Regions from separate parts of the Paenibacillus sp. 01T47 genome, predicted to be linked through region 1. Evidence: riboswitches for the same ligand, from Rfam matches in the RefSeq annotation. Region 1 holds a riboswitch; the other holds the start of a gene.
What was found. A riboswitch is a leader RNA that binds a small molecule or an ion and turns the genes downstream of it on or off. The one in region 1 is predicted to bind cobalamin.
Positions count from the first base shown of each region.

Region 2: it holds a riboswitch for cobalamin, as region 1 does, so the genes downstream of both, AC1DOV_RS11290 (DUF4430 domain-containing protein) here and metE (5-methyltetrahydropteroyltriglutamate--homocysteine S-methyltransferase) in region 1, are expected to answer to the same signal.

Region 1 is NZ_JBFTPA010000003.1:195,307-202,605, forward strand. It holds gene AC1DOV_RS08280 (DUF2332 domain-containing protein) at 1-770, shown strand, start outside; gene AC1DOV_RS08285 (winged helix-turn-helix domain-containing protein) at 843-1,088, shown strand; gene AC1DOV_RS08290 (TVP38/TMEM64 family protein) at 1,165-1,773, shown strand; gene kduI (5-dehydro-4-deoxy-D-glucuronate isomerase) at 2,000-2,830, shown strand; gene AC1DOV_RS08300 (DeoR/GlpR family DNA-binding transcription regulator) at 2,856-3,650, shown strand; gene kduD (2-dehydro-3-deoxy-D-gluconate 5-dehydrogenase KduD) at 3,655-4,410, shown strand; cobalamin riboswitch at 4,555-4,748, shown strand; gene metE (5-methyltetrahydropteroyltriglutamate--homocysteine S-methyltransferase) at 4,898-7,204, shown strand; gene AC1DOV_RS08315 (hypothetical protein) at 7,278-7,299, opposite strand, start outside.
Region 2 is NZ_JBFTPA010000004.1:301,884-309,182, forward strand. It holds gene AC1DOV_RS11270 (ATP-binding protein) at 1-1,380, shown strand, start outside; gene AC1DOV_RS11275 (Fe(3+) ABC transporter substrate-binding protein) at 1,508-2,647, shown strand; gene AC1DOV_RS11280 (ABC transporter permease) at 2,650-4,305, shown strand; gene AC1DOV_RS11285 (ABC transporter ATP-binding protein) at 4,302-4,967, shown strand; cobalamin riboswitch at 4,982-5,182, shown strand; gene AC1DOV_RS11290 (DUF4430 domain-containing protein) at 5,359-6,132, shown strand; gene AC1DOV_RS11295 (energy-coupling factor transporter transmembrane component T) at 6,125-6,994, shown strand; gene AC1DOV_RS11300 (ABC transporter ATP-binding protein) at 6,985-7,299, shown strand, end outside.

The DNA of each region.
Region 1 (7,299 bases):
CGGCGGAGGCATTCCCTTTTTTTAAACACTTTTGCCTTCAGCATAAAAACGAAATTGTTCAACTGCTCCAAAGCAAGCTTGTACAAACGAATGAGGTTAGACGCTGTGCTTACTTGTATCCTGCATTTTGTTACATGTATCAAAAAACGAAAAAACCATTGGCCATCATTGAAATCGGAACAAGTGCGGGGCTGCAGCTTTTTTGGGATAAGTATAGTTATCAATATAACAATAGTGAAACCTATGGAAATATAGATGCTGAACTGGTACTGCACTCGGAAGTTCGTGGAGATGTTATTCCGCATCTCCTAAAACAAAGTCCGCCAGTGATTGCAAGGATAGGAATAGATTTGCACGTTAATAATCTGGAAGAGGAAGACGATTATCTTTGGTTAAAGTCGTTGATATGGCCTGAGCATAATGAGCGGACTGTGAATTTTGACAAAGCAGCTTCTTTATTAAAAGGGCAGCAGATGGAGTTGTTTCAGGGGAATGGCGTGAAACGACTTGCTGAAATGGTTGCTAAAATAACGGAGGATTGTGTTATTGGTGTGTTTCACACCCATGTAGCCAACCAAATGACTCATGACGACAAAGTTGAATTAACAGACAGCATTAGGAGAATAGGGCAACAAAGAGATATATTTCACCTCTACAATAATATGTGGGACCCAAATCTTCATCTTGATTATTATTTGGAGGGCAAGGAGCAAACGGAAACGTTAGCGGAAACAGATGGTCATGGCCGTTGGTTTCGGTGGATGCTTTGATCCTACCTCGTTCATTGTGGATTTAACGAAAGAGCATAATTTCAGCGCGCAGGGATAGAGGTCGAGAGATTTATGGAATGGGATGCGGGTGCTTACACCGTTGCATGGAAAGCACAAAAGATTGTACTGCTTCCGAAGGAATATGCGCTGCTGCATTTCATGCACAGCCATGCAGGGCAAACGCTGTCGCGCGAACAGCTGCTAGACAACGTCTGGCCAATGGAGGCGCCGGTAGATCGTACGGTAGATGATCACATTTACCGGCTGCGGCGCAAGTTGAAAATATCCCGAACACTTCGTTGTCATTCCAAAACTTAAATTTGACACAATGCATTGCTCGTATTTATCTTCAATAATGATAAGCTGGAGATATCTTTTATTCAGGGGTACAACAATGCTCAAAAAAACAGGTTTAGCTGCTTTGTATGCCAGTATTGCTTTTCTTATTTATCGTTATGGCGATGTGATTTTGACGTGGTTTCAACAAGCGGATAACGTGCCGCTCGTCGTCATTATGGCAACGCTCGTCGCACTATTTCCTGTCATCCCGTATCCCGTAATCGGCGGGCTCATTGGTGCTGCTCTTGGCCCAGTGTTAGGCGCGGCAGTGACTTGGACGGGCTCAGTGGCAGCATCCATTGTGATGTTTCTGTTTATCCGCTATGGCTATCAAGAGTGGGGGAAGAAATTTCTCTACCGTTATCCAAGCATCGGAAAACTAACGGTGATGTTTGAGCAGAATGCTTTTCTGACGATTATGTTTGCTCGGCTCATTCCGTTCATTCCATCCATTGCAGTTAATATGTACTCGGCGCTAAGCCGTGTTTCCTTTACCGTTTATGCGATCGCCTCATCGATTGGTAAAATTCCAGCGATGCTGTTGTTCGCCACGATCGGTGACACGCTTATGACGGACCCAAGAAACGTATTTGTTACCGTCTTAGTATACGGCATGTTTATGGCGGTATCTCTTTATGTTTATCGAAGGTGGAAGCTTCAGTAGGTTTCCTCTAAAACAACAGACGGCCTCTTCGCAAATGATGCGCGCGGAGGTCGTTTTTTTGTTGTACAATCTTCTCGAAAATAAAATGTTCATGCTAATCCAAAATGTTTAAAATGTTCTTTTTATGTTCGTAAATGTGTGTTATTATAGAAACGAACAATAACAAACATTAGCGTAGCTTGCGAGGCGAGTCTAACGCAAATAACTTTTAGGAGGCTTTTATCCAATGGAAGTACGCCATACTACGAATCCTACTGATGTGAAGCAATATGATACGGAACGTCTGCGCAGCGAGTTTTTGATCGAAAGCTTGTTTGAGCAAGATCAATTAAAAATGACATATACGCATTATGACAGAATGGTTGTAGGCGGAGCATTGCCTGTGAACGAGACGCTTGAGCTGGAGGATGCTGCAACGCTAAAAACCGAATATTTCTTGGAACGCCGCGAGGTTGGTTTCTTGAATATTGGCGGACCTGCTTCGATTTCCGTTGATGGGGAAGTATACGAGCTGAATAAGCTCGACGTGCTTTATGTTGGCAAGGGCAAACGTCAGGTGCTGCTGTCAAGTGTAGATAAAGCAAACCCTGCGAAGCTTTATTTCTGTTCCGCGCTTGCGCATGCTGAAATTGCAACACGCAAGATGACGATGGAGGAAGCGAATCCGACTCATCTTGGTTCGCAGGAGACTTCCAATGAACGTATTCTTTATAAATATATCCACGCAGACGGCATCCAAAGCTGCCAGCTTATGCTTGGTGTAACGAGCTTGAAAACGGGAAGCGTCTGGAATACGATGCCTTCTCATGTCCATGACCGCCGCATGGAAGCATACTTGTACTTCGACATGAATGATGATGCTCGCGTATTCCATATGATGGGCGAGCCTTCGCAGACGAGACATCTTGTTGTTGCCAATGACCAAGCGATTCTTTCACCGCCATGGTCGATCCACTCAGGAGTGGGCACAAGCAATTATACATTCTGCTGGTCGATGGCTGGAGAGAACTACACATTTACAGATATGGACGCCGTACCTGCAAGCGAGCTAAAATAGAAACATTCGCTACAGGGGGTGCACTATGCTTGCTGCCGAACGGCATCGTAAGATTATAGATAAATTGGAGCAGCTTGGCGCGGTTAAAGTTTCCGAGCTAAGCGAGCTGTTTCAAGTCACGGAGAAAACAGTTCGTGAAGATTTAGAGAAGCTGGAAGAGAAGGGATTGCTGAAACGGACTCATGGCGGAGCTGTGCCCCAGCATAGAGGCGAAGACAGCCTTTATCCGCTGCAATTCCCAAACAGCAAGCATCAGCGGGAGAAGGCGGCGATTGCGGAGCTTGCTCTTTCATGCATCGAGCCTAATGATATTATTGCGCTTGATGCTGGCAGTACTACGCTCGAAATGGCAAAACGTCTGCCCAACATCCCGGTTACGGTGCTTACGAACGATCTGCTTATCATTCGGGAGCTGACTGCGAAGGACCAAGTAAGGCTTGTTATTCCCGGGGGCTACCGGCATAACAATTTGCTTATCGGCGCAGAATCGCAGGAATGGATTAAACGACTGAATGTACACAAGCTGTTTCTTTCCACAACCGGCATTCATATGGAATATGGGCTTACCATATTCACAGAAGAATTGACGAAGCTGAAGAAACTGTATATGGAAAATGCCAAGGTCGTCTACTGCCTTGCCGATCATAACAAATTCGATAAGGGTGCACTAATAACGTTTGCCGGTTTGCATGAAATTGACTATATCATCACAGACGAAGGTATAGATGCGGACGTTGCGGCGAGGTATGAGTCACAAAATATAAAAATGATGAAAGCAGCGCTTTCGGAAAATGGGAAGCGTACTAAAGGTAGGAGCTGAGCCGATGAGTTTGTTTGATTTGACGGGTAAAACAGCTGTCGTCACAGGTGCAGGGCGCGGGCTTGGGGAAGCGATTGCGCTTGGATTAGCACGAGCGGGTGCGGATATCGCGCTTGTCACGAACCAAACGCCTGCTGACAAAACGGCAGCAGCGATAAGAGAGCTTGGACGCAAAGCGATTACAATTCAGACCGATATTGCTGACCGAACGAAGCTTGCTGGAATTGTTGATCGTACAGTTGAAGAACTGGGACGCATCGATATTTTGGTCAACAACGCGGGTATCATTCGCCGCACACCAGCTGCAGAGCATAGCTACGAGGACTGGCAGGATGTACTCGATGTTAACTTGAATTCTGTATTTCTCCTTTCCCAGCTGGCCGGGAAACATATGATTGAACAGGGCTCAGGGAAAATTATTAACATTGCGTCGATGTTAACCTTCCAAGGCGGAATTAATGTTCCGGGCTATACGTCCAGCAAACATGCCGTTGCCGGTCTTACCAAAGCGCTTGCTAGCGAATGGGCAGCTAAAGGCTTGCAGGTAAATGCCATAGCCCCAGGCTACATGAGTACAGACAACACCGAAGCGCTTCGCGAGGATCCTGTTCGCAGTGCTCAAATTTTGCAGCGCATACCAGCGGGACGCTGGGGTACATCGCAGGATTTGATTGGACCAGCGGTATTCCTAGCTTCTTCAGCTTCTGATTATATGAACGGCCATATTTTGGCTGTTGATGGCGGTTGGCTGGTTAGGTAATTATATAAAAAACCAATAAGGCTTTCCTTTTGCAGCGCAGGCTGCTTAGAGGAGAGTCTTTTTTTGATATTATAATGATTTCCATTGTATGGTTATTATTTTGCGTGTATAGTTATTCGTGATCCTAAAAAATGCGATCAACAACTGAAATAAGTGGAAATAGGTGCTCTTGCTGTATAGCTTGAGCTTAAAAGGGAAGTCCGGTGCAAAACCGACGCGGTCCCGCCACTGTAACAGAGGAGTCTAAGCGCTAACGCCACTGATCTTAACCGGTTGGGAAGGCAAGCTTACGATGATGATTCTGGAGCCAGGAGACCTGCCTATTTGAACGACACTGATTTTACCTACGGGAGATAGGGAGGTGTTAAGACAGAACCGCTGTTTATTAAAACGCCGGGCGTCTTTACCTTTGCTTCTTTAAGGTAACGACGCTCTTTTTTGTGCTTTTATTTCATAATAATTACATTTATTAGGAGGAAATATGAACGTGAGCAAACTGCAAAACAGTGTACTTGGATATCCGCGTATCGGCGAAAATCGGGAATGGAAAAAAGCGCTTGAAGCCTTTTGGAAAGGTGATTTGGACGAAACGGTATTCCTCCAAACGCTTGAAAGTATTCGTCTTAACAACCTGAAGCTGCAAAAGGATAAAGGAATTTCGCTAATTCCTGTTAATGATTTTACGTTGTATGATCAAATGCTGGATACTGCAGCGATGTTTGGCCTTGTGCCAGATCGTTTTTCCTATGATGGAGGTCCTGTTCCCGTACAGACCTACTACGCAATGGCGAGAGGGACACAGGAAGCACAAGCCTGCGAGATGACCAAATGGTTTAATACCAACTATCACTATATTGTGCCAGAACTTGCGGGTGCTGCTCCGGTACTGACGGAAAACCGTCCGCTGATTGCGTACCGCGAAGCCAAAGAAAAGCTTGGCATTGAAGGTAAACCTGTCATTATCGGTCTATACACCTTCCTCAAGCTGTCGAAGGGCTACGATGCCAAGCAGCTTCCGCAGCTTATTGAGCAGTTTATACCGCTTTATGCTCAGCTGCTTAAGGAGCTTGAGCAAGAAGGCGTACAATGGATGCAAATCGATGAGCCCATCCTTGTTACCTCTATTTCTGAGGAAGAGATGCAATGGGTTGAATCGATTTATGCAAGGCTGAACCAAGCAGCACCAGCGCTTAACATAATGCTTCAAACGTATTTTGAGGCGGTTGAGCATTATGAAGCTGTAGTTGCTCTCCCGGTACAAGCGATCGGTTTGGATTTCGTTCATGGTTTGGAGCAAAACTTGAAGTCGCTGGAGCAATTTGGTTATCCGAAGGATAAGCTCGTCGGTATCGGACTTGTAGACGGACGCAACATTTGGCGCTCAGACTATAAGCAAAAGCTCGAATTGCTGCAAAAGCTTTCGGCATACATTCCAGCTGAGCGCGCGATCATTCAATCGTCATGCAGCCTGCTGCATGTGCCGGTAACGGCAAAAAACGAAACCAATCTGCCAGTAGAGCTGCGTGAGGCGCTTGCATTCGCGGAAGAAAAGCTGGATGAAATTGTGTGGCTAAGTGAAACAGCGACTGTAAATGAGGCGGACATCTCAGAACTGCGCAAGCTTGAGCTTAAGCTTAACGGCGAGCGGATTCATCATTTATCCATTTCTCCTGCCCGCAATCGCCAAGCTGCTGATGCAGCAGCGATAGCGGCGCATCCTTCAACGAGGCAGAAGCCATTTGCGGAGAGACAAAAGCTGCAGCAGCAAAAGTGGAATTTGCCGTTCCTTCCAACAACAACAATCGGCAGCTTCCCGCAAACGCTGGATGTACGCCAAGCAAGGCAAAAATGGAGAAAAAACGAGCTCAGTTCACAGGGCTACGCTTCCTTTATCAACGATAAAATTAAAAATTGGATTGAAATCCAAGAAGAGCTTAACATAGACGTCCTCGTTCATGGTGAATTTGAGCGTACGGACATGGTCGAATTTTTCGGAGAGAAGCTGGATGGGTTCGCATTTACAAAAGCCGGTTGGGTTCAATCGTATGGTTCCCGCTGCGTAAAGCCGCCGGTCATTTATGGCGATGTTGTATTTACTGAGCCAATGACAGTAACCGAAAGCGTGTATGCGCAGTCGCTGACAAGTCGTCCGGTAAAAGGGATGCTGACGGGGCCGATTACGATTTTAAACTGGTCATTTGTTCGCAACGATATCACACGCGAGCAGGTCGCATACCAAATTGCGCTTGCACTCTCAGAGGAAGTAAAGGCGCTTGAGAGCGCAGGTATAGAGATGATCCAGGTTGATGAGCCAGCTTTGCGAGAAGGTTTGCCGCTTAAACGCAGTGATTGGGATGCCTATTTAAAATGGGGCGTGCATGCGTTCCGTCTATCGACTTCAGCTGTGCGTGACACAACACAAATTCATACACATATGTGTTATTGTGAGTTCCATGATATTATCGATTCCATCCTTGCGCTGGATGCAGATGTCATCTCCATTGAAACCTCGCGCAGCCATGGCGAGCTGATTCATAGCTTTGAGGAGAACACCTATGACCAAGGCATCGGCTTAGGCGTTTACGATATTCACAGCCCGCGTGTACCTTCAGTGGAAGAAATGGTCAGCATGATCGAGCGCGCCATTAAAGTGCTCGATCCTACCCTCTTCTGGATTAATCCGGACTGCGGCTTGAAAACACGCGGAATGGAAGAAACGGTTGCTTCACTACGCAACATGATGCTGGCTACTTACCAAGTCAGAGAGCAGCGTGCTGCATTAGCGAAGGTTTAATCCCTAAATACAATAAGACAGTCCAGAACTAGGTTATCTGTTCTGGACTGCCTTTTTTTTCTTATGAACGAAATTAATCCAAAGAGATGTAGGAG
Region 2 (7,299 bases), on a different contig from region 1:
ATCAAGTGGAAGCTGACATTATGGTCGGCGCTGCTGTTATTTCTTTTATTTGCTGCATACAATGCCGTTCAATATATGTTTGTAGAGAAGTGGATGAATAAACAAGCAGAGACGAACACACAGGAAGACATGCGGGAAATATTGAACTATTTATTGGAAAAGGAGTTCACTTTCGAGCAATCGGAGTTGAATTCAATACGAAGCTTTCTTGAAAAAGTAAATGGTAAAAATCAGCTAATACGCGTGCTTGATGAAGATGGAGCACCGATTATGATTGTCTCTGATAATCTAACAGAGCAGTGGTTAGATGCTTATCCATCTTCGAGTTTAGCTGCCAAAGGGTCGTGGTTCCTTGACCAAAACCTGCTGCTTATGCGGAGCCCTTTAACGATCTTCTCGTTTAACGGAACAATCGAAATTGTGAAAAACATCGAGGATTTTGAGAAGCTTAGTTCAGCTTTTTTTCGAATTATGTTAATTTGCTGTGTCGGTGCCATTGTTATAAGCGGCATCGGCGGAGGATTGCTGGCGCGTCAGCTGCTTAAGCCGCTTCAAGCGATGAATGTTGCCATGACCGGCGTAAAGCAGAAAGGCTTACAAGAAAGGGTTCAGCTAAACGAAAATAAAAATGATGAAATTGCAACGCTCATGAAGCTGTTTAATGAAATGATGGATCAGCTTGAGCGCTCGTTCGGGCAACAGAAACAATTTGTAGAGGATGCTTCTCATGAGCTAAGAACACCAATTGCCATCATTGAAGGGCATCTCGCACTGCTGCAGCGCTGGGGAAAGGATGACCCTGCAGTTCTGGAAGAGTCTTTGCAAGCTTCGTCGCAGGAAATAGCTCGGCTGAAAGGACTTGTACAGGAGCTGCTCGCATTGTCTCGTGCGGAGAAAGAGCCCGCTTACGGGAATGAGATGAGCAGCCATTCGAAGCAGAACATGGAACAGCTTATTAGAAATATAGAGGTGCTTCATCCGGAGTTCACTTTTCATGCTGATTTGAGTCATTTGTCAGACGTAGATCTATTTGTGTCTGAGCAGCATTTGGAGCAAATTATGCTCATCTTACTTGATAATGCAGTCAACTATTCGGGAGAAAGCCGAAGAATAGAGCTTTGCTGCTTGCTAGGAGAAACGGATGCTGTCATTCAAGTCACAGATTTTGGCGTTGGCATATCTGATCAGGACTTACCGCTCGTTATGAATCGTTTTTACCGCGCAGACCGTTCGAGGAGCGGCACAAGCGGCGGTCATGGACTCGGGCTGGCGATTGCGAACCGTTTGGTGCAACGATATGACGGTAGTTTGCTCATTGAAAGTAAACTTCATCAAGGTACCACCGTTTCAGCTGTTTTTAAACGAGTTACCCGAAAATGAATGTCGGGTAGCTTTTTTTTATTTTCACAGCATTTTCTCATTTTAGTAGGTTACAATAGGAACTGTTGAATTGGTGGTAATGATTTTCATTATCAAATTAAAAGTGGGAACGAGAGGTATGACAAAGATGAAAAAGAATTATATCGTAAGTGTCGTATTGTTAACGATGCTAACAGTGCTCGTATTAGCAGGTTGTGGAGCGAATAATGCAGGAAACGATAAGACGAATGCTTCTTCGCCATCGCCAGAGGCGAGCCCAGTAACGACTGAAGCAGCTGGTGGAAGTAATGATACGAGTAAGAATAACAACAAAGAGCAAGTCGTAAACGTGTTTACAGCAAGACACTATGATGTTGACAGCCAGTTGTTTGATGCCTTTACGAAAGAAACAGGCATTAAAGTCAATGAAATTAAAGGTACAGCAGAAGAGCTCGTTGAACGTTTGAAGCGAGAAGGAGAAAGCTCAGAAGCAGATCTGTTCATTACAGTAGATGGCGGCGTTCTAAATTATGCGAAGCAAAATGAAGTGCTTCAACCGATTCAATCCACAACGGTTGATAGTAATGTACCCGCAGAGCTGCGGGATAACGAAAACAATTGGGTTGGCATTGCAACCCGTGCACGCGTTATCGTCTATGCCAAAGATCGTGTGAAGCCGGAGCAGCTGTCCACCTATGAAGATCTTGCAAATGCCGCATGGAAAGGGAAAGTATTGGCGCGCTCGTCTGCCAGCCTTTATAATCAGTCGCTGCTTGCTTCATTCATCGAACTAAATGGAGAGCAAAAGGCTGAAGAATGGGCGAAGGGGATTGTAGCAAACTTTGCTCGTGATCCTGAAGGCGGAGATCGCGACCAAGCGAAAGCGGTCGTTGCTGGTCTAGGTGATGTTGCGATTATGAACACTTATTACGTTGGGCAGATGTTGAATTCGAAGGATACGGAAGAAGTTAAGGTTGCAGAGAAAATTGGCGTATTCTTCCCGAACCAAGAAACGACAGGCACACATCTTAACATCAGCGGTGTAGGCCTTACTAAGCATGCTAAGAATAAAGATAACGCTGTTAAACTGATCGAATTCATGACAGGCAAAGATGGGCAAACGCTGTTAACGCAAGGAAGCTTCGAATTTCCTGTAAATGCTGCTGCAGAAAAGCCTGAGTTGTTAAAGGGCTGGGGTGACTTTAAAACACAGAAGCTGGATTTCTCCAAGCTGGGCGATCATAACAAAAAAGCAGTCGAGCTTCTGGCTAAGGCAGGTTGGAAATAAAAATGATGGCTTCCATCTCTTTGCGAAATTTAAAGAGAATATTGAACGGCTGGGTTATATTGAGCGTAATAGGGGCCATCATGGCCCTTATTCCGTCTCTTTATATTTTTTTCGGTTTGTTTGACAAACCGAATGAAAACTGGCAGCAAATCAAAGAGTATATGCTGTTTGAATCTGTCGTTCAATCTTTATATCTTGTAGTAGGATCGGTGTTTTTCTCCGTTATCATCGGCGTGTCGCTTGCATGGCTTGTTGCAGCCTATGATTTCCCGATGCGGAAGTTCTTTCACTTTGCATTTTTGCTGCCACTGGCTATTCCACCATATATTGCAGCTTATACTTACGGTTCTATGCTGAGCTATACGGGCAGCATACAAGTTTTTATGCGAAATACGCTCGGCGTAACCCCTAACCAAGCTTATTTTGATATATTGTCCATGAAAGGCGCTATTTTCATATTTTCAATGTTTTTATTTCCTTACATTTATTTGATGACCAAAACCTTTATGGAGAAGCAAAGCGCAGCTTTCATAGAAAACGCAAGATTGCTCGGCAAAGGGCAGCTTCATATCTTTTTCCGAATCGTATTGCCTTTGTCGCAGGCTGCAATTATCGGCGGAGCCAGCCTCGTCGCATTTGAGGTACTGAATGATTTTGGAGTAACAAAACATTTTGGCATTGCTTCGTTTACTGCAACGATTTTCAAAACATGGTTTGGTATGTATGACGTTGATTCTGCCCTGAGATTATCTGCGCTCCTAATGAGCGCTATTATTGGATTGTTTATTATGGAGAGACTGCTTCGCAGGCGAAAAATGTATCATTCCGCGACAAGCAAGCTTAATCCGCTTAAACGAAGGAAGTTATCCTATTTAGGGACAGCTGCTGCTATTTTTGTGAGCACGGTTATATTTGCCCTTTCGTTCGCTATTCCAGTAGTTCAGCTCCTCGTTTGGGCGACATGGACATATCAAGATGTATTGAACAGCAAATTTGCGCAGCTCGTCTCAAACACGCTTTTGGTTTCCATTGTTGCGATTACCGTGTTGATGCTGCTTGCAGTTATTGTCGCCAATGTAAGCCGGAGCCTGAATCGATCGCTTTTGTCGCTTGCAGCAACAAAGCTAATTTTAATGGGCTACTCTATCCCGGGTGCTGTTTTGTCCATTGGCGTGCTTGCTTTGTTTATTTCCCTAGACCATCAATTAAGCGGCGTCTATTCATGGTTAGGTTTTGGATCGAGCAAGCTCGTGCTCAGCATGTCGCTCGTAATGCTTATTTTCGCCTATGTAATCCGCTTCCTTGGTGTAGGATTTAATGCGGTGGAAGCGGGATTTGATAAAATAGGCAATCGTTATTCTGAAGCTTCCAGAACGCTCGGCATCGGTATGACTGCTACCTTCTTCAAAGTTGACTTGCCTTTAATAAAAGGATCCATATTAGCAGGCTTCCTGCTTACCTTTATGGAAATTATGAAGGAGCTGCCGCTGACGCTGCTGCTGCGCCCGTTTAATTTTGAGACGCTAGCGACAAAAGCCTATCAATATGCAAGCGATGAGCAAATTCATCAAGCTTCGGTACCGTCTTTATTCATAATCACGGTGGGAATGGCAACTGTTTTTGTTTATCATCGGTTGGGAGAGAAGAAATCCAGATGAACTTTTTTGAGCTGACTAACGTTTCTTTTAGCTATGATAATGGGAAAAAGAGTGTATTGGAAAACTTTACGATGCAAATGCAGAAGGGTGAAGTTGTTGGAGTGCTTGGTCAAAGCGGTTGCGGGAAAAGCACGCTGTTGCGGATTATTGCCGGGCTTGAGATTCCTGCCTCGGGACGTATTGCCGCTGGCGGCAGGGTTTTAGTAGATGATCAGCAGTTTATTCAGCCTGAGCAGCGCGGCATAGGCATGGTGTTTCAGGATTATGCGTTGTTTCCTCATCTGACTGTCGGTCAAAATATATTATTTGGTTTACATCGATTATCAAGAAAAGACAGATTCAAACGGCTGGATGAAATGCTGGAGCTGATACAGTTAAATGATTTCGTCAAGCGTTATCCGCATGAGCTTAGCGGCGGTCAGCAGCAGCGTGTTGCTTTTGCTCGTGCGCTTGCCCCGTCTCCCTTGATGCTGTTGATGGATGAGCCATTTAGCAGTTTGGATTCACACTTAAAGCAAAGCATTCGGGAGGAGCTGAAGCGATTGCTTCACAAAGCCCAAATTACGTGTATGTTCGTCACCCATGATCAAGAGGATGCAGCTGCTATTTGCGATCGAATCATTCAAATCCCATATAGACAAACCCCAGCAATCCCGATATGATTGATTAAATAATCGCATAATTGAATAGAGAAGGTGCAAACAAAAGCATGCTTTTGTTTGCTTAATAGGGAAGTCCGGTTCAATGCCGGCGCGGTCCCGCCACTGTATGTGAAGAGTGATTCTCTGCAAATGCCACTGTCCGATTCAAGGATGGGAAGGTGTGAGAATCGCGTTGACGCACAAGCCAGGAAACCTGCCTTTTTTATTTTGTTTCTCATTCTTCGGGGGTAAAGAATGTGGAGGCGTAATCGTTTTGCAGGACGCATCATATATTTTAGTTATATACGGTTGCTATTCTTACATTCGGCATGCAGATCCCCTAATAGAAGGGGGTCTTTTTTTTATTGTTAAGGTTTGTGTGAATGAGACAAAAAGGAGCAGAAAAGAGACGATGGCAAAGATCTACAAGAAATGGTTACCAAGCTTAATCATCCTATGGCTGTTTATTGGTTTATTAGCTGGCTGTGCCAGTCCGGCACAAAGCGTTAATTCCAATACCAATCAAGTGCAAACCAGCAACGAAGGACAAGTGGGAAAAGAAGCGGAGAAAGCCGCTGATGAGCAGCCAACGAGTACTTCAGCATCAGAAACGGCAGAGGCAACGCAGTTGCCTAGCGAAGATAAAGATCAAGATAACGCGAAGGCAACCGACAACGCTGGCGGTAAGCAAGCAACGCCTTCCCCGAAGCCGAAGCAGACAAATGAGCCAAAACTGGATGATCCAAAAACGAAGCCTACTACTTCTGCGAAACCAACCAAAACAGACAGTGCGGCTACTGCGAAGCCCGTCACGCCTGTTGCAACGCCGAATCCTATGCAGACGGTTACGATTTCAATTGTCGCGGACAAAGATACGGGAACGGTGCTTGCACCAACAGCCGTAGAGTTCAAGAAGGACGATACCGTTCTAGATGTATTGAAGAAAATTACGAGAAAAAACAAAATACAAATGGAATACAGAGGTGTTAAAGGCGGTGCTTATATCGAAGGCATCGATAATATTTACGAATTCGATCTGGGTGCGAAGAGCGGCTGGATGTACCGAGTAAACGGTGAGTTTCCTAACAAGGGCGCCGGGGTTTACAAGGTTAATGAAGGTGATGTTATTGAATGGTTGTACACGACTGATCTTGGCGAGGATATAGGAGCAAAATTCGATGAATAGTGCGTTCGGTTCGGTACATCCGGTTACGAGCTTCAGTTATTATGCAGGAGTCATTACATTCGGCATGCTCTTATTTCATCCTGTTTTCTTATTGACGTCACTTGCTGCGATTACGGTAATTATTGTCATTCATGGCGAAGGGAAGCGGCTGCTTAAGCTGCTTCCTTATTATGTTCTAATGGGCGGTTTAGTTGCTGTTCTTAACCCGCTGTTTTCTCATCGCGGGCGGCATATTTTATTTTATTTTATGGATCAGCCGATCACGTTGGAAGCTATTTTATATGGTGTGACGATGATGCTCTCTTTATTGTGCATTTTACTAGCCTTTGTATCGTTTCAGCAGATTGTTACGACGGAGAAATGGATGTATTTATTTTCACGAGTCGCTCCGCGAACTGCACTGCTAACCTCGATGTCGATTCGGTTCGTACCGCTTTTCTTGCGGAGACTGGATCAAATTACTACGGTTCAACGAATAAAAGGGGTTTCGATTCTCGAAGGCAGCTTGAAAAAACGGAGCAAGGATGGCATGCTGCTCGTTCGTGTGCTGTTGACCTGGTCCTTGGAGGAGGCGCTTCAGACCGCTGATTCTATGAAAGCTAGAGGGTATGGCGCAGCTAAACGAAGCTCTTATGTCATCTATCGTATGGATCGTAGAGATTGGTATGTTCTATTGTTTCTTGGAGCAATGGCACTAGTATGCATTTGGGGCTGGATGCAAGGTTTTGGTGTGCTTACTATTTACCCGCGTCTGGAAACAATGCAGTTTCATAGGGGGGAAGGCATTGCATACGCTTGCTATTGCGCCTTTCTGTTAACACCAGTCGTACTTGAAGAAATGGAGAGAAGGTCATGGAAGTAATTCAGGTTGATCAATTGACGTTCCATTATCCGGAATCAACGGTTGCAGCACTCGATAACATTACTTTAAATATCAAGCCAGGCGATTTTGTCGTCCTTTGTGGGGCATCCGGCTGCGGCAAAACGACGCTGCTTCGGCACTTGAAAAAAGAAACGCAGCCTACGGGGAAACGCTCAGGCACCATTAAGTATAATCGTGTATTGCTAGAGGAACTGCCTGCGGTCGAGGCGGCTGAACAGATCGGCATGGTGTTTCAAAACCCTGAAAATCAAATTGTGATGGATCAGGTATGGCATGAGCTGGCT